One region of the Bacillus sp. FJAT-42376 genome, then DNA from elsewhere that is predicted to be linked to it. Evidence: riboswitches for the same ligand, from Rfam matches in the RefSeq annotation. Region 1 holds a riboswitch; each other region holds the start of a gene.

The links. Region 1 has a riboswitch for S-adenosylmethionine ahead of CEF21_RS02970 (carboxylate--amine ligase). Riboswitches for the same ligand answer to the same signal wherever they lie in the genome.
Region 2: linked by a shared signal. The riboswitch ahead of CEF21_RS08860 (M14 family zinc carboxypeptidase) and the one ahead of CEF21_RS02970 (carboxylate--amine ligase) in region 1 are both predicted to bind S-adenosylmethionine.
Region 3: linked by a shared signal. The riboswitch ahead of CEF21_RS20050 (alpha/beta hydrolase) and the one ahead of CEF21_RS02970 (carboxylate--amine ligase) in region 1 are both predicted to bind S-adenosylmethionine.
Region 4: linked by a shared signal. The riboswitch ahead of CEF21_RS08345 (bifunctional homocysteine S-methyltransferase/methylenetetrahydrofolate reductase) and the one ahead of CEF21_RS02970 (carboxylate--amine ligase) in region 1 are both predicted to bind S-adenosylmethionine.

Annotation. Positions count from the first base shown of each region.
Region 1 covers NZ_CP033906.1:584,464-588,674, forward strand. Annotated here, with positions in the region: gene CEF21_RS02965 (LLM class flavin-dependent oxidoreductase) at 18-1,064, opposite strand; gene CEF21_RS02970 (carboxylate--amine ligase) at 1,081-2,316, opposite strand; SAM riboswitch class I at 2,409-2,521, opposite strand; gene CEF21_RS02975 (DUF4176 domain-containing protein) at 2,897-3,208, shown strand; gene CEF21_RS02980 (hypothetical protein) at 3,205-3,543, shown strand; gene CEF21_RS02985 (thioredoxin family protein) at 3,745-4,062, opposite strand.
Region 2 covers NZ_CP033906.1:1,748,523-1,752,733, forward strand. Annotated here, with positions in the region: gene CEF21_RS08860 (M14 family zinc carboxypeptidase) at 1-1,721, opposite strand, end outside; SAM riboswitch class I at 1,804-1,910, opposite strand; gene CEF21_RS08865 (GNAT family N-acetyltransferase) at 2,381-2,929, shown strand; gene CEF21_RS08870 (GNAT family N-acetyltransferase) at 2,956-3,885, shown strand; gene CEF21_RS21240 (hypothetical protein) at 3,947-4,120, opposite strand; gene CEF21_RS08875 (LysR family transcriptional regulator) at 4,120-4,211, opposite strand, start outside.
Region 3 covers NZ_CP033906.1:3,979,520-3,983,730, reverse strand. Annotated here, with positions in the region: gene CEF21_RS20060 (VOC family protein) at 1-191, shown strand, start outside; gene CEF21_RS20055 (biotin transporter BioY) at 265-831, shown strand; gene CEF21_RS20050 (alpha/beta hydrolase) at 828-1,610, opposite strand; SAM riboswitch class I at 1,694-1,798, opposite strand; gene CEF21_RS20045 (histidine phosphatase family protein) at 1,932-2,519, shown strand; gene CEF21_RS20040 (GNAT family N-acetyltransferase) at 2,679-3,125, opposite strand; gene CEF21_RS20035 (NAD(P)H-dependent flavin oxidoreductase) at 3,122-4,183, opposite strand.
Region 4 covers NZ_CP033906.1:1,652,677-1,656,887, reverse strand. Annotated here, with positions in the region: gene CEF21_RS08360 (BMP family lipoprotein) at 1-132, opposite strand, end outside; gene CEF21_RS08355 (CvfB family protein) at 315-1,169, opposite strand; gene CEF21_RS08350 (YajQ family cyclic di-GMP-binding protein) at 1,285-1,776, shown strand; SAM riboswitch class I at 2,154-2,266, shown strand; gene CEF21_RS08345 (bifunctional homocysteine S-methyltransferase/methylenetetrahydrofolate reductase) at 2,430-4,211, shown strand, end outside.

The sequences.
Region 1 (4,211 bases):
AATGGATCCTCTCATTATTACAGAACAGGGGCTTTCTTCTTATCGACAAGCGGCATAACCATTTTCGCAAACCGCTCCATTTCTTCAAGCTGCGGTGAAAATTGAAGCAGCAGAAGATCAAGTCCTGCCTCTTCGAATTGAATAATCCGCTCGGCAATCTGTTCAGGGGTTCCGACTAGATTCGGGCGCAGTCCCCGGTTGGAAACCGAATAGTCCTGAAGCTGAATCTGCTGCTCAAGCTGGGATTTACTCGTGAAATCCTTGAAGCCGGCGTAAGCGGAAGACTCTTTCACATCGGTTATGCGGGCAAGCTCCGCTGCCGCTTCCTCTTCAGAATCCCTGCATATGACATAAGCCGCCATGCCAAAGGATGTGAACGGCTTATCATTTACGCTGTCCCGTAACCGAACCATATCTCCGATTTTTGAACGAATCTCGTCCACTGTTCCTCCGTGCATCACATATGCATCGCAATAGCGGGCAATGGTTTCTTTTCCGCGCGGACTTTCTCCCCCGGCATAGAGGATCGGATTGGGCTTCTGAACAGGTTTGGGAAAAAGCTTTGCTTCTTTGTATTCGTAATGCTTTCCTTTATGGGTGAAGGATTCTTTCTCCCAAAATCCTTTCAGCACATCAACAAATTCTTCTGTCCGGCTGTAGCGCTCATCATGTTCGGTAAAAATGCCTCCATACTGCCGTGCTTCCTCTTCCCACCAGGCGGATACGACATTTAAGGTAAGCCGCCCATTGCTCATCTGATCCAGGTTGGCCGCCATCTTGGCTGCGACGGCCGGGTTGTGGAATCCGGGCCGGATAGCCGTCATGATTTCAATTTTTTCCGTAACTGCGGCAAGTCCCGCTGCCGTTGTCCACGCTTCAAGGGAATCATATTCAGGGCCTTTGATATCGTTTAAATATAGCTCCGCAATCAAAGTTGTACTGTAGCCCCATTTCTCTCCATATTGAATCACCTTTTTTGCATAGTCAAATGTAGGGGGCATTTTCTCGTCGGGAACATTTCTGAGCCATCCTCCGAAAAGGGGAAGCCAAAATCCGAATTTCATGCAGGTCACACCTTTCCTAGCAAGGGCATACATACCCCTGATTGAATTTGTTTTTCACTTGCTGAACAGAAGGTGCAGGATCTTCAGATGAGTTTACAGCTTCAATTATTTGCGGGGAGGTTTCCCCGGACAGAACGGCCGCCAGTTCTTCATCGGACAGGTGTCCGTGATAAGTACCGGGGCGTTCTTGCTTTACCTTCAGGTAGTCATCAAAGTAAACCCATTTTGAATAGCTTAATGCCGGATATTGAGGCTCTTCTTTAAAACCAATCGCTTCTTTATAAGCGAGAAGAGGAAGGTTGACTCCGGAGAAAATCGGAAGCCCGATCCATTTCCACACTCTTGTATTCACATCCAGTAATTTATATGTGTCATCCCGTTTGTCATAGACGAATTCAGTTTCTGCAATTCCGTAATACCCTTGTGCTTTTAATATTTCCGCTCCATGAGGGACGAACCGGTCTCCTTCAGCAGATTCGACAAGACAGCCTGTTCCGAAGTTCAGAGGATACTGCTCAAGCTTTCTGCCGATGAACTGTCCTTTAATTTCCCCGTGAATGTCTGTATAGGTGCAGAGAGAATAAAAGTCTGAAAGGGAATTGCTGATGATATCCTGGATGACGACTTCATGTTCAGTCACACTGTGAAGAATCCTTTTGAGTTCATCTTCGCTGTCTGCAACGAAGGCTTTTGTCTGGAATGCTTCATAAAAACTGCGCTGTTCTACTGGTTTTACAATGCAGGGAAAAGGGAGGTCCTCCGGGTAGTTCCCTTCGAATTCTTCCGGATACCATGTGGCCGGAATCGGAATGTTCAAGGACGCGGCCTTTTTATATAGCTTGCGTTTATTCAGCAGAGATTCAACGTTGTCCCACTCGGCAAAGGGAAAGAGATAATAGTCTTCCAGTGTGCTCCGGTATTTGCTGACAAGCAGAACCCATTCATCGTTGCACGGAAACAGCACGCCTTTTTTGGGAAGCCGTCTTCCCATTTCCATCAGCAGCTCAATGAACGCTGCTTCTTCTGTGAACGGGTTGGGACAAAGTGCCGCTGTATGGACATATTTGGACTGAAGACCGACTGCGCGGCCATCCCTGTCCAGGGCGATGACCGGAATGTCTTCCTTTCCGAGAGCCCGTGAAATAGCCAATCCTGTTATATGCGCATTAAATACAACAGTAGGATGCTGATCTTGGGGAAGGGTTTTTAAGTGGTTCCATAATTCTTGTCCCTGTATAAAAAAATCTCTCAATTTCTCCAGCTCCTTTACATTTAAAAAACAATAAAAAACCCCTCTTCCTGAGCAGAAGAGGGGTGGAACAATCTGATGACAGACCGGCTCTTCTCTCATCTTTCAAACACAGAACGTGTTTGCAGGAATTAGCACGGTTTCACCTAAATGTGATCCGTTGCCGAGGCTTCGCAGGGCCATGTCCCTCCGCCTCTCTGGATAAGAGTTATTTTTAGTTAAATTGATCATATGTCCGTTGCGGTTATTTGTCAAGAACTGGACGTTCTGAATTTAATGGGGGTGAATGTCGAAGAGGAAAGGATCGGAATATTTCCTGGAAAATAATTTAGGGGATGGTGTCAATTTTGAGGGAATAGGCAGTAAAAAGGAAACATTTCTCCTTATTAAGATTACGAGTATGATAGATAGTAAAGTTCTCGCTCCATTTGTCAAAAGCTGAAGCTGAGGCATCTGTTGGCGGAGAGATAAAAGTCGGCAAAGAGATCGTGATTGATCTAAGAGTAATATTGGGTATTAAATTGGGAGCAGGAATTGAAAAGCAAAAATAATTAACTAATAGAAGAAATGGAGAATCATAATCATGGAGAAGACAGATTTTAATGCCCTTGAGCTTGAAACTGGCAGAGAATTGCTTCCGATCGGCAGTGTAGTCGAAATTGGACTGGTCCAGCAGGCCTTAATGATTTATGGGAGAAAGCAGGAGCAAGAGAACAACGAAAATAAGGTGTGGGATTATGTAGCCTGTCCTTACCCGCAGGGACACATCGGCCAGGATACCAATGTATTCTTCAATCACAGCCAGATTGAAAAGTTGGTCTTTAAAGGACTGGAAACAAAAGGGGAGACAGCTTTAAGGAGCAAATTGGAAAGGATGTTCAGCGGACAGAAATGAAAAAGTTTCTTCATTGGTTTATAGAACCATACCTGATCATTCGTTCTGAATTGAAGAGTTTGTCTGCAAGAAGAAGACAAACAGATGACTCGAATGAAAAATTGCGGATCGGACAGCTCATCCCTTTTAATTACCTGCTGGCAGTTTTGTATTCAGCTTTCTTTCTCTATACACTTTTTTATATAGGACAGGCTATTTTGGTCACTTGGTATTCAATTGGAGGATTGGTTATCACCATCCCGATGATGGCTCTTGCAAAAGCTGCACAAAGAAAGTACTTGCGCAGAAGAGATGCTTTTATCAAAAAGGATCCATCTTTAATCAAACATAAGTAAAAGCCGGCATCGAAAAAAAGATAAAGAACGTAAGCAGGAATCACAGGAAAAGACATTGGAATACAAAAAGCTGATTGGCGAATATCATGCGGATTTGAAAAAAAAAACGGCAAAACAATTCAATATTAAGTATGATCCCGTCCCTGTGTAAGGACCGGAACAAATAAAAACCATCAAAAAAGCACAAGCGAGAGCTTGTGCTTAAAGTTTTTCTGAAAGAAATTCGCGTACCTGATCGGGAGTTTTGGCGCTGGCACTATGCAAATGGCCAAGCTTTTCTCCGTTTTTAAAAATCAGGATGCTCGGAATTCCCATTACCTGATACTTCTCGGCAATTTCAGGGAATTCGTCTTTATTGATTTCATACCATTGGTAGTCTTTATATTCTTCGAGAATTTCGTCAATGAAGAAGTTCATTCTTGTGCAATCAGGGCACCAGTCTGCGAAGAATTTAATCAGTACTTCTTTGTCGTTTCCGATCAGTTGGCTGAACTGCTCGGCAGATGTAATTTTTTCCACTTGTGTCATCCCTCCTGAACATATTTTAATACAAACGGAGGAAATACACGACTATTTCCTTTTGCACAAAATTACAAAGTGCTTCGAATGTTATAAAAGAAAAACCAGGTCATCTATAACAAAAATGCCGTAAGATGATAAAATGGTAA
Region 2 (4,211 bases), 1.2 Mb from region 1:
GACTGGACTTTGCCCAGACCGCCATCCTTTAAGATCGCAACTCTGTGCTTTTTAAGCGGGATGGCATCTTTAGGGACTGCTTTGGTGCGTAAGGTTAATCCTGATACCTGAACCGCTCTCTGAATCGCTTTCCCTTTTTCCGCAGCGTAAAAATTTCCTTCGTTATCCTTTTTGACGGAAACGCCCTGATCAATAAGAGAGTTCACAAGGCGGACCGCATTTACAGATGTATTCGGAATGGAGTAGGGTCCTTTGCCAATGAGTTTTCCGCGGACATTTTCCTCCCGAACTTCTTTCGTTTGGACGTTCACATCCTCCTGGCTTTTGATGGCATCAAAGCCCCAAAGCTCAGAGAGATTCCAGGCGGAAATGTCGTACATAGCGTCAATATCGTTTGTAATGTCTTCACCGTCCCATAAGAACGCATTAGCCAAGCCGGCCTTTGCCTGGTTAAGATCCACAATATACGTTCCTTTTTCATAGCGCTTTCCATCTGCGCGAAATGGCTTAGCCGCCTGCTCCACTTTCACATCATTTTTAAGTAAGTGCTGGACAACCTTTTGCACCGCGCTGTTATCCTTTTTATTTTCCGGGATGATGTAGCTGTCAGGATAAAAGCCATCTTTATTGTTCGGATGCTCCCCCTTGACTCCGCGGTCAAACACTTCAAGCTGGTCTTGAAGCATGGCCTGTTTATTCTGTAAAGCGAACTCCAGGGCCCCATTCACAGCATCGACCTGCCATTTCACTCCGTCCCAGTCATTTGTCGGTGCTTCCAATGTATAGCCCAGGCCGCCATGAAGCATAGCATAAGCCGGGGTGTAAATAGGAGGGTAGACATCCCAGCCGGATTTTGAATCTCTTAATGGGATGTGAGTGCCTTCCAGTGTTTTGTACAATTCGGTCTCATAGTGATCTCTTTCGCTGACAATATTCGATTCCATCGCTTCTGCCTGCTGATTCATCCACTTATAAAGCAAATCGTATTCGTAATTCGGGTTATGAGGGGGTGTACCCGGAAGAATCAATCCCGGATGCTTTGCTTCCCCGCGTTGCCTGACATAACCGTGAAGATCAAGAAGAACGAGAGGGTTGAGCTCGGCGATTTGCTTAACGGCCGCTTCCGTTTCAGGCTGGGACTGGGTCACGAAATCACGGTTCAGATCAATTCCGTTTCCGTTAAAGCGGGTAGCATCGACACGTCCGTCAGGATTCGCGTCCACATTGATAATCAGTGTGAAGTTCTTCAGTATCTCCTTAGTTTCCTGATCATTCTTAAATCCATACCGTTCAATTAACCGGAGCGCTGCATCTGTTCCGACAAATTCGGTTCCATGAATGGAGGCATGAATCAAAATCGGGGGCTTAATATCCGGATTGGCTTTCAGGTAGCGCTGCGCTTTTTCCGGATTTTCTCTCATGAGTTTCCGCAATCCCTTGTACTTAAGTTCACTCTGCTTAGACTTGCTGTCTGAAATGGTGACCGTGTACAAATTTTTGCCGGTGGAAGATTTTCCTGTAATGTCCAATTGAACTCGGCTGCTTTGCTTTTCATAGGACTCCAGTTTGCTTCTAAGAGCATCATACGTTATGTAGTCATATTGTTCTGAATTGAAAAGACTCTGCTTTCGTTCAGTCTCCCCGGCCAGTGCTTGAGCGGGAAGAAGACTTCCCAGTAGACTTGCGCTCAGTAAAACGGATAAAATCGGCTTCTTCTTCATTTCTTTCCTCCTAAAATTTTTACAACACAGAAAAGCCTCTTTCCGGATAAGAAAGAGGCTTTGCACACAAAGGGATCCCTCTCTCTTATCTGTCAGCGTAATCGCTGCAAGAATTAGCACCGTATTGACCATGGTCAACCGGTTGCCGGGCTTCATAGGGCTTGTCCCTCCGCCTGCTCTTGATAAAAGAGTTTTCGTATTGAATTAGTTTGAATTATAGAGGATTTTAACAGCGCGTCAATATGAAAATAGGAAAATGATTCTTTGTGTTTAGGAGAAAATGGTAAAATAGGAACAGGTTATGGAGAAGGAAGATTACATGAATACAATCTTTAGTTTTATTTTACCCCCTCAACTTAATGATTGTTACTAGCTATATAACATTGAAAATTGAAGTGAAATATTGTTTCCTTCCGGCTTTGATTCTTCCTGCTGCCGTTTTTTCTAAATTTAGAAGGATTCGGGCCGGTCCTATCCAGCAAATACTTTTCTAGTGCTCTTTTACTTGGAGCAATCGTAAATGGAATGACGGCTCTAATCATGAGGAAAAGCTGAAATCGTATCGAGTAGTGCCCTTTACAAAAGAATATATTGCCCGATCAGCAGGAATACCCTTAATATGGAAAGGTGAAGTGAACGAATGAAGATAGGAGAATCCCATGATAATAAAGAATCGGTTATTTGAGGTGAAAGGCCTTACCTATTCAATCAGGTCTGCTATGCATGAAGATGCTGGGATGCTCTCCAAGGTAAGAGTCCGCATTGATGGAGAAACAGAAAATATGGATAGGGAACAGGGAGAGGGATTGATCGACGAAGCAGGCTTTGAACGGCTGATTAAGAATGATACGGAAATGCCCGGCCATTTGTTTTTAGTGGCCGAGGTGGAGGGGGAGATTGTCGGATTTTCAAGGTGTGAAGGAAATCAGCTGAAAAGATCCTCACACAAAGCAGAATTCGGAGTGGGCGTGCTGAAGGACTTCTGGGGGTACGGGATTGGCGTGAATCTATTAAAAGAATCGATTGCCTGGGCCGACTCCAATGGGATCAAGAAAATGAACTTAAATGTACTGGAAACGAATGACCGGGCGATAAAGATTTACAGCAGTCTCGGATTTGAAACAGAAGGTGTTTTAAAAAAGGATAAGCTTTTATCAGACGGCAAATTCTACAGCACCATCCTTATGGGAAGATGGAATGGGTCATAATCCAAAACAGGGAGATTAATAGAAATATGTCCAATATAACGATCAAAAGAGCTTCCCTATCGGACGCTGAAACGCTGACAAACATCATGAAGGCAACCTTTGATGCAGAAGCAAAGAGGTGGCTGAGGGAAGAGGAACCTATCATAGATTACAATATTCAGCCGCCGGGATATCAATCCATACATATGACTGAATACAGTATCCGTGAGTTAGTCTATTACAAAATCCTCGCAGATGAAATGATAGCAGGCGGATTGATTATGACAATCGCAGGCGATTTGCACGCGAGAATTGACCGTATTTTTGTAAGCACTTCCTTGCAGGGGAGGGGAATCGGATCGATTGCTCTTAAATTGGCCGAAGAGGCGTACCCGCAGGTATCTTCCTGGGAGCTGGAAACATCCAGCAGGCAGCTGAATAATCATTATTTTTATGAAAAAGCGGGTTTTGAAAGAGCGTATGAATCTGAGGATGAATTCTGTTATGAAAAACGGAAGGAGTCATCTAATCATTCGAAAGCCACTCAAAATCAGGATCTGTCAGGAACACATTATGAAAGCTGCGGGATGGACGAAAGTGATTTCTTTAAGGTGAATTTAGCCGGCAGCTCCGTCAGCAACAGCAATGTGATGAACACTCATTTCAGTAATTGCAATTTGAGCCAGTCCAGGTTTCAAAACATTAATTTCAGAAACAGCCTGCTCGCAGATTTAAATTTGTCCGGCAGCCGGATCGACCATGTAACGATGGGCGGGGTTCAGTTTAAGGATACGAGCCTTGAAGAGAATCAGCAGCCTGTCACATTTGAACGATGTGACCTGAAAGGCAGCCGCTTTATGGAGTGCAATCTGCAGGAGGTGGAGATTCAGCAAAGCGATTTGGAAGGTATGAGGATCAATGGGATTTCGGTGAAGGAATTGTTTGATGTGTATGAAAAGGCTGTAAAACACACCTGATTTGGGGTGTGTTTTTTTGTGGAGGGAATGGCGTTGCACTGACCCCCGCTCCTCTACCGTACTAAACCTCCGTCCCCGCTCTCTGCAAGCTCTTGTCCACCATCCTTTTAGCACAGTTTTCCTCTGACCCCCGATACGGTGCTGTATTGGGGGTCAGTGCAAACCAAACCGATAATGGAACAATCGCCCCAATCGCCCACCCCGCCCAATCACTCCAAACAGCTCCACCCCTCATCACCTTCCCTCCCCAACAAACGTCTCCCGAAACCTTACCGCTTTCTTCGTTAATGACCGGTCCTTCAGCCAAATCAGCGCACAATCGGAAA
Region 3 (4,211 bases), 860 kb from region 1:
CGAAGTGGCTTGGACTGGAGGAGCCGGTATTTGCAGGAAAAGGGGCTAAAATCCCTCTTGGTAATCAAACGCTCGCTTTTGTACCAGCCAAGGACGGGCTGCGGACAGGAATCCATGCTGTTTCTTTTTGTGAAAAACATCAGAAGGAACCGAGAGAAAAACACTGGATGGGCGGCACTTATATCTTGTAAAAAAATAGTTACAGAAATTACCTCCTTATGTTAACATTTAATAAAAGTTTGTTAACATAAAGGGGGCCAAGTGATGGAGAATCAAAGGAATAAACTAAGAATGCTGATTTTGTGCGGGATGTTTGCGGCGATTACGGCTGTATTTGCCCAGATTGAAATTCCCCTTCCAATTGTTCCAATCAGCGGACAGACACTAGCGGTTGGAATAGCCGCGACCATTTTAGGGAGCAGGTATGGTGCACTGGCTATGATCGTTTATGCAGGACTTGGTGCTGCAGGCCTTCCGGTTTTTGCGGAGGCCAAAGGCGGTCTGCATATTTTGGCGGGTCCTACAGGAGGGTATATTATTGGCTTTATTGCCGCGGCATTTATAACAGGATTCGTGCTTGAGAAAACAAAATTCTCACTTCCCTGGGCTCTTTTGGCAAATGTCATTGGAATGATTGTAACACTGGGGTTTGGAACGGTCTGGCTGAAAATTGTCCTCGGTCTTTCTTGGACTCAAGCGCTGGCAGCCGGGGTCTGGCCGTTTATAGCAGTCGGCTTGATTAAAGCTGCACTTGCCAGCTGGATCGGTATTTCGGTCAGAAGAAGACTTGTTCAGGCAAAACTGCTTAAACAATATTTTCATGCCGCTTAAAAAGATGCCTCGAAGCTCTTCCTTTCAACTGGATGGGCTTCTTTTTGTTTGGAAAAAAACCGAATGGTCTCCCGTACGATTAAATCCTGGTCATAATCCATGGATGCTACATGGTAGGAATTCGGCAAAGGAACCAGCATTTTTCTGTATGAGGGAATCATCTGGTAGATTTGGTGGGAACACACAGCCGGCACGACATGGTCTTCCGGGGAATAAAAAACGATGGCAGGACAGCTGACCTCCTTTAATTTTGCTTTCGCTTCGTTCATGGCCGTTTTTAATTCAGAAATGGCTTTCAGCGGAACCGTGTTATATGTGATTTCTTCTGCTGTCTGATCTTTTATATCCGGTTTTCCTTCCGTTATAAAGCCTGACTGCTCCGTAATATGCTGATAGGCCGGAACTTCAAGAGCGGCATTTATAAGAGCAATTCCATCCATTTCCCTGAATTTGCCTGCAAGCTTCAAGGTAAGACTTCCTCCCATGGATTGCCCGACGACAAAGACTTTAGAAAAGCGGCTTTTCATGCGTGAATAAGCTGTTTCCAAAGAACGATACCAATCCATCGCCGTGCAACTCTCCATTTCAGTCGGGCAGGTGCCGTGGCCGGAAAGTCTCGGAGCATATACAGAATATCCAAAGGATGCAAATTTTTCTCCCAGCGACTCCATGCTTTGCGGAGTTCCATTGAAGCCGTGGCATAAGAGAATACCTTGTTCAGAGCTTCCGGAGATGGAAAATGATTGAGCACCTGACATGACCCGTTTCAATTCTTTCATAAGCACGTTCCTCCTTTTATAAGTAAACAGACAAATAAAAAAACCTTCTCTGCACGGGCGGCTAAGAAAGTTTGCAAAACCATTTCTTATCGTCCAAAGCAGATTTGCTTTGCTGGTGGGAGCACCTTTCCAATCGGAGGTTGCTGTGAAGTCATAGAGCCAGTTCTCTCGTTCACTCTTGATAAATTTATTAATCCTATAAAATTACTTGGTTTTACAATCGTATCATGACGGATAAATGGTGTCAACATAGACTTGTACATGCCGGGCATATGGAATAAGCTATAATTATAAAAATGAACGGAGAATGGAAGTGGAACGATGACGAAGCTTGGGATCATCAGACATGGAATAACGGAATGGAACATGGAAGGAAGAGCACAGGGAAGCTCTGATATACCGCTTCATGCAAAAGGTCTGAAAGAAGCGGAGATGCTTGCCGACAGGCTAAAAGAAGAAAAATGGGACCTTTTATACTCAAGTCCTTTAATGCGTGCAAAACAAACGGCCGAGTTTATCAGTGAAAAACTGGGCGGATTAGAGATTATTACAGATGACAGAATCCGCGAAACAGGCGGAGGGCGGATTGAAGGAACGACAGAGGCAGAGCGGCTGGAAAAATGGGGGATTGGCTGGAGAGATCTTGACTTAGGCAGAGAACGCTCCGAAGATGTAGTGAAGAGAGGCCTTGAGTTCGCAGAGGATCTTGTGGAAAAGCATCCTGAAAAAAATATTTTAGTGGTTTCCCACGGTTCTTTCATCAGGCATTTGCTGCAGGCGCTTGTTCCAGCAGAGGAGGAATTGGAGGCTTTAAAAAACACTTCCATTACTCATCTTATTCTAGAGGACACAAAATGGTCGTGCGGTCTTTATAACTGTACAAAACATTTGAGTTTTGAAATAGAGTAAAAAAAGAAGCTGTCCAGAAAGCATTCGTGGAGGGGTCTCACCTGTTACGCCGGTCCCGCAGGAGTGTCGCTCTTTTGCTTCAATCAATCTGGATTAAACGGCAAATGTAAAAAGGGACACGCTTTGAATGCGTCTCCCTTTTTTGGTAAGTGAGACTTTTCAGACAGCCCCTTTTAATCTTTTATACATCACTTGATGAGGTCCAATTCCTTCTAATTCAAACACATTGCCGATTTTTTGCAGTCCCTGCTTCTGATAGTACTCTTCTACCGTTGTCCGTGCATTGCACCACCATAAATCTGCATTTCTTCCGGAGAGTACTTCCTCCGCTTTTTGAAGAAGTGAACTGCCTGCTTTCATGCTCCGGTATTCAGGAAGGGTTGCCATTCCTCTTAATCGGTACTGGGAAGAACCGGTTAAAAGAGGGAAAGCCTCCTCGTAAAAGGAAGCGATGCTGATGAGTGTTTCACCGATATAGCACCCGAGGTGAAAAGTGTTTTCTTTTTCGTCCGCCTCATAGCGGCATTCGCGGACTGGCTGGCCCGGTCTAAGAACCTTTTGACGGAGCGGAACGGTTTCCTCCGCTTTTATGAATACGATGTTCATGTAGTCACCTCCCTGGATTCGTTTAAAATGGATTGGATCAGTTCTTGTACGGATTGACTCCTGCTGAGCCGCGGGCTTTGACCGCACCATAAAGACATGAATTCTGCGTCGTTTTGTTCTAAGGCAGCTTTCCGGATTTTTTTTGTTGCTTCATTTTGCAGAGGATACGGTAGGATTCTTGTTTCATTTTCCATTTCGTAAATGAACTGATTTTTAATACCGCGGGCTTCTTTTCCGGAGAATGCTTTAGTGACGACGACCTGATCCTCCCGTGCGTTTAGAACGGCTTCTTTGTATGCAGGATGTGCGCTGCTTTCGTATGTTGTCAGAAATGCTGTTCCCATTTGAACCCCTTGAGCGCCAAGGCTCAATGCAGCCCGATATCCTCTTGCTTCCATAATTCCGCCTGCTGCAATCACCGGGACCCGGACAAAATCACAAATTTGCGGAACAAGGGACATCAGCCCTACCATGTGATGAATGGGAGGACCGGAAAATGTCCCTCTATGTCCGCCTGCTTCACTGCCTTGAGCAACAATTGCATCCATTCCCTGTTCTTCGAGAAGAATCGCCTCCATCACAGAAGTAGCGGTTCCAATGATAAAAGTTCCATTCTTTTTTAAATCGTGAACCGCTTCCTTTGAAGGCATCCCGAACGTAAATGAACAAACAGGGACCTTCTCCCGCAAAATGATTTCGAGCTGCTCTTCAAAAAAGTTTGTCTGTTCAGTGGATAAAGGAGGATTTTCCTGGACATCAAGTTCTTCACTAAGGGGGCGGAGTGCCTCAAACGCATTTTGGACTTCGCTTGGAGATGCATTTGTTTGCTCGGGAATAAACAGGTTGACAGAATAAGGAAGATCCGTTCTTTTTTTTACTTCTAAAATTAGGGCGGAGAGCTCTTCCGGCGGCATGTACCCGGCCCCGATTGAACCAAGGCAGCCGGTTCGCGACACGGCCAGTACGAGCCCGGCTTCTGTAATTCCCCCCGCCATTGGTGCCTGGATGATAGGGTGATGGATTCCGAGACGTTCAATTAAGGATCCAGTCATATTCATTCCTCCATTCTCCTGTGAAACTTAGACA
Region 4 (4,211 bases), 1.1 Mb from region 1:
ATCACCGAGACCGACATCCGACAGCATAATGCCGATTTTTATTTTCTTTTCTGCCTTGCTCTCCTCTGGCTGCTGCATGCACCCGGCCAAAAACATAACACATGCACTAAGGATCAATATGTACTTTTTCAAAGTGGTATACTCCCCTTTTATCTATTTATGACTACAACCTTTTATCGGCTGTTTTCACAGGGAGTTAATACACACTTTACCGCTTTAGCTGGCTGATTTGCGCAATTAGGCAAAACCGCCTTGCCGAAGCGTGATTTCCGGCCGGCTTGAGGAATAAAAAAAGAGCATAAGCCGTCTGCGGCTTATTGCTCTTTCGTAAAGTATGTCCAGCCTTCTTCCTGATAGACTCTTCTCTCTTTCATAAGATGGCCCAGCGCTCGCTTGAATGCAGCCTTGCTCATGCCAAACCGTTCTTTAATATCTTCCGGATCGGATTTATCCGAGTATGGCATCGCTCCATTGCGAAGGCCCATATAATCCAGAATTTTTTCAGCATCGGGATTGATGGCTTCCTGTTTACGCGGAAGAAGGGAAACATTAATGGATCCGTCTTCCTTCACATCAATGACACGCCCTTCAACGAGTTCTCCAAGACGGGGCTCTCTCGTCATTTGGCTTGTGTGAATAAATCCTTTATAGCCTTCCACTGAATAAAAGAAGCATCCTGCTGCAATATGACGGTACACGTGTCCGGAAACACTCTTATTAAAAGCTTCACGGGAAGCCGGTACAAATTTTTCACTGAAGACTTCTTCTGTCGCATGCCTTGCAAAGAAGCGGCCGTTTTCCGTGATTCTCATCGTGCAGTAGAGCTTATCCCCTTTTTCTGGCCACATCGGTCTGAACTCAGGAAGAATATCATTGGCAATCAGCGCATCTTTTGATAAACCGATATTCACGAACACTCCCATATGATCCACCGTGTCCACAGCTTCTACCCAATCGTATTCTCCTTCTTTCAAAATCGGCATTTTCATAGTAGCCGCCAGTCTATCCTCAAAATCGTGGAAGAGGAAGACATCTACATATTCTTTATCTTCAATCGGCTCTGTGATTTCACTGTCGTGAAGGAGAACTCTCGTCTCTCCATCCGTCAGGAAATAGCCGAACTCCAGACGTTCATCAATTTCTAACCGTTCATATGTGCCTGCTCTCACAAGTCACCTAACCTTTCTGTACCTCGTACATGTTGTATGGCATGTCTAATTCTACTATAATCAATTCATAAAGTGAAACTTCCATTCGGAAGGTTTTCATATGGGAGGAATGAACATGTCTAAGGAAAACTCATTTGACATCGTTTCAAAGATTGAATTGCCGGAAGTTCAAAACGCTATCGTCGTGGCTTTAAAAGAAATCCAGAACCGCTATGATTTTAAGGGCAGCAAGAGCGATATTAAGCTTGAAAAAGAAGACCTTATACTCGTTTCGGATGATGACTACAAACTCGAACAGCTCAAAGATGTGCTGATCAGCAAACTGATCCGCAGGGAAGTCCCTGTTAAAAACATTCAATACGGCAAAGTGGAAGGCGCATCCGGCGGTACCGTCCGCCAGCGCGGAAAGCTTGTCCAGGGAATTGATAAGGACAACGCTAAACGTATTAATTCCATTATTAAAAATTCCGGTCTGAAAGTGAAATCCCAGGTCCAGGATGACCAGGTGCGGGTAACCGGAAAAAACCGCGACGATTTGCAGCAGGTCATTGCGGCGATCAGACAGGCCGAGCTTCCAATTGATGTGCAGTTTATTAACTACCGGTAATTCCGGCCGCTCTAGGTGAGCGGCCTTTTCGTTATAAATAATGTTTCTTGAAATAATCTCTAAACTTGTGCAATTATTTCAGATTTCCCCGAAATAATCTCCAAACCTGTGCAATTATTTTAGATTTCCCTGAAATAATCTTCGAACTTGTGCAATTAACCCGAACAGGCACCACTTGCTCTCTGGAAGTGAGCGATTAGTCATAAGAATTTCCATACTGATTGTGAATGCCCTCCCATTCAATCGAATTAAATGTTCTTCGCCTTCATTTGCAAGGAACTTTAAGTCCAATTTGCAAAAAATTCCCCCTCCCCCTTGAATGTTTTCGCAAAATTAGGTAAATTGGGAGTAATCTATTTTCACACAAACCAATATCGTTCTTATCAAGAGAAGCTGAGGGACTGGCCCGATGACGCTTCAGCAACCGGTCATGCAAGTGTGCGTGCCAAGGTGCTAAATCCAGCTAAGCGAGATGCTTGGAAGATAAGAAGAAGACCGAATGTTAAAGCCTTCTTCTAAAAGAGGGCTTTTTATTTTAGCTCTGTTAACCAAGCCGGCAGCAGGAGTCCACCGCCTTCCAAGCCAGACTAAAGGCCGGAAAAATCTGCACAAGGCATTAACGAAGCCTTTATTTTTAGAGGGGGAATCATCAAGTGGGTTTTCTGGAAGATTTACAAAATGAAATTTTAATAGCAGACGGCGCAATGGGAACCCTTCTATACTCTCACGGCATTGACCGTTGTTTTGAGGAGCTGAACCTTTCCAGTCCGGATCAGGTTCAGGGCATCCATGAGGCTTACATTAAAGCCGGTGCACGCGTGATTCAAACGAATACATATGGCGGGAATCATATCAAACTGTCCCGCTATGGACTGGAAGATGATATTCGGGCCATCAACTCCAAAGCGGCCAGGCTTGCCCGGAAGGCGGCCGGTACTCACGCTTATGTGCTTGCCACGATGGGCGGGGTCCGCGCTTTCAAAAAAAGCTCTCATACGCTGGATGAGCTGAAACGCAGCTTCCGGGAGCAGCTGTACGTCTTGCTGAATGAAGACATCGACGGGCTTCTGCTTGAAACGTTTTATGACTTGGAAGAATTGCAAACCGTACTGGAAATTGCTCGAAAAGAAACGAATAAACCGATCGTCGCCAACGTGTCGCTTCATGAAACCGGGGTGCTGCAGGATGGGACTCCGCTTGAAATGGGTTTAAAGAATTTAGAAGCACTTGGCGCAGATGTCGTCGGCTTGAACTGCAGGCTAGGACCATATCACATGCTCGAATCTCTTGAGGAGGTTCCGCTGCTTGATCATGCGTTTCTCTCTGTCTATCCAAATGGCAGTCTTCCATCGGTCGAAGAAGGAAGACTTGTTTATGAATCCGATGAAAGGTATTTTGCAGAAAGCGCCCTTGCCTTCCGAAACCAGGGTGCCCGCCTGATCGGCGGCTGCTGCGGAACGACGCCCAAACACATACAGGCAATGGCGGATGCGTTAAGAGGACTTGCACCCATCAAAGAAAAATCGGTTAAGCTCCGCAAGCCCGTCACAGTTCATGAACGGCTCGAGCCTGCCTATCCCCCGCTCCACCAGATTGTGAAGGAGCGCCGGTCCGTTATCGTAGAACTGGATCCACCGAAAACGCTCGGTCTGGAAAAATTTTTTAAAGGCGCCGAGGAATTGAAAAAGACCGGGATCGACAGCATCACACTTGCCGACAATTCCCTTGCTTCGCCAAGGGTAAGCAATGTGGCAGTCGGTACCCAGCTGAAGGAAAAACATGATATGCGGCCGCTTATTCATTTAACGTGCCGCGACCGGAACCTGATCGGCCTCCAGTCTCACCTGATGGGCCTTCATTCCCTCGGATTGACGGACGTGCTGGCGATTACAGGCGATCCATCTAAAATCGGCGATTTCCCAGGCGCTACATCCGTTTATGACCTTTCATCCTTTGACTTGATTTCGCTAATCAAACAGTTCAATGAAGGGTTATCCTACTCAGGGAAAGCACTTGGGGGGAAAACGAATTTCACCGTGGCAGGAGCATTTAATCCGAATGTCCGCCATTTAAATAAAGCAGCCGAGCGTCTTGAGAAAAAAATCGCCTGCGGGGCTGATTATTTTATTTCTCAGCCGATTTACTCCATCGAACAGATGAAAGAGGTGCACGATGCGGTTAAGCATCTTTCTGCACCGCTTTATATCGGCATCATGCCGCTCACAAGCAGCAGAAACGCAGAATTTATCCATCACGAAATACCCGGCATCAAGCTTTCAGACAGCATCCGTGAAACGATGGCAAAAGCGGGCGGTGACCCCCTTCAGTCAAAGAAAGAGGGCATCGCGATTGCGAAAGACCTGATCGATGCCGCATTTGATTTGTTTAACGGCATTTATCTGATTACGCCGTTTTTGAAATACGAATACTCAGTT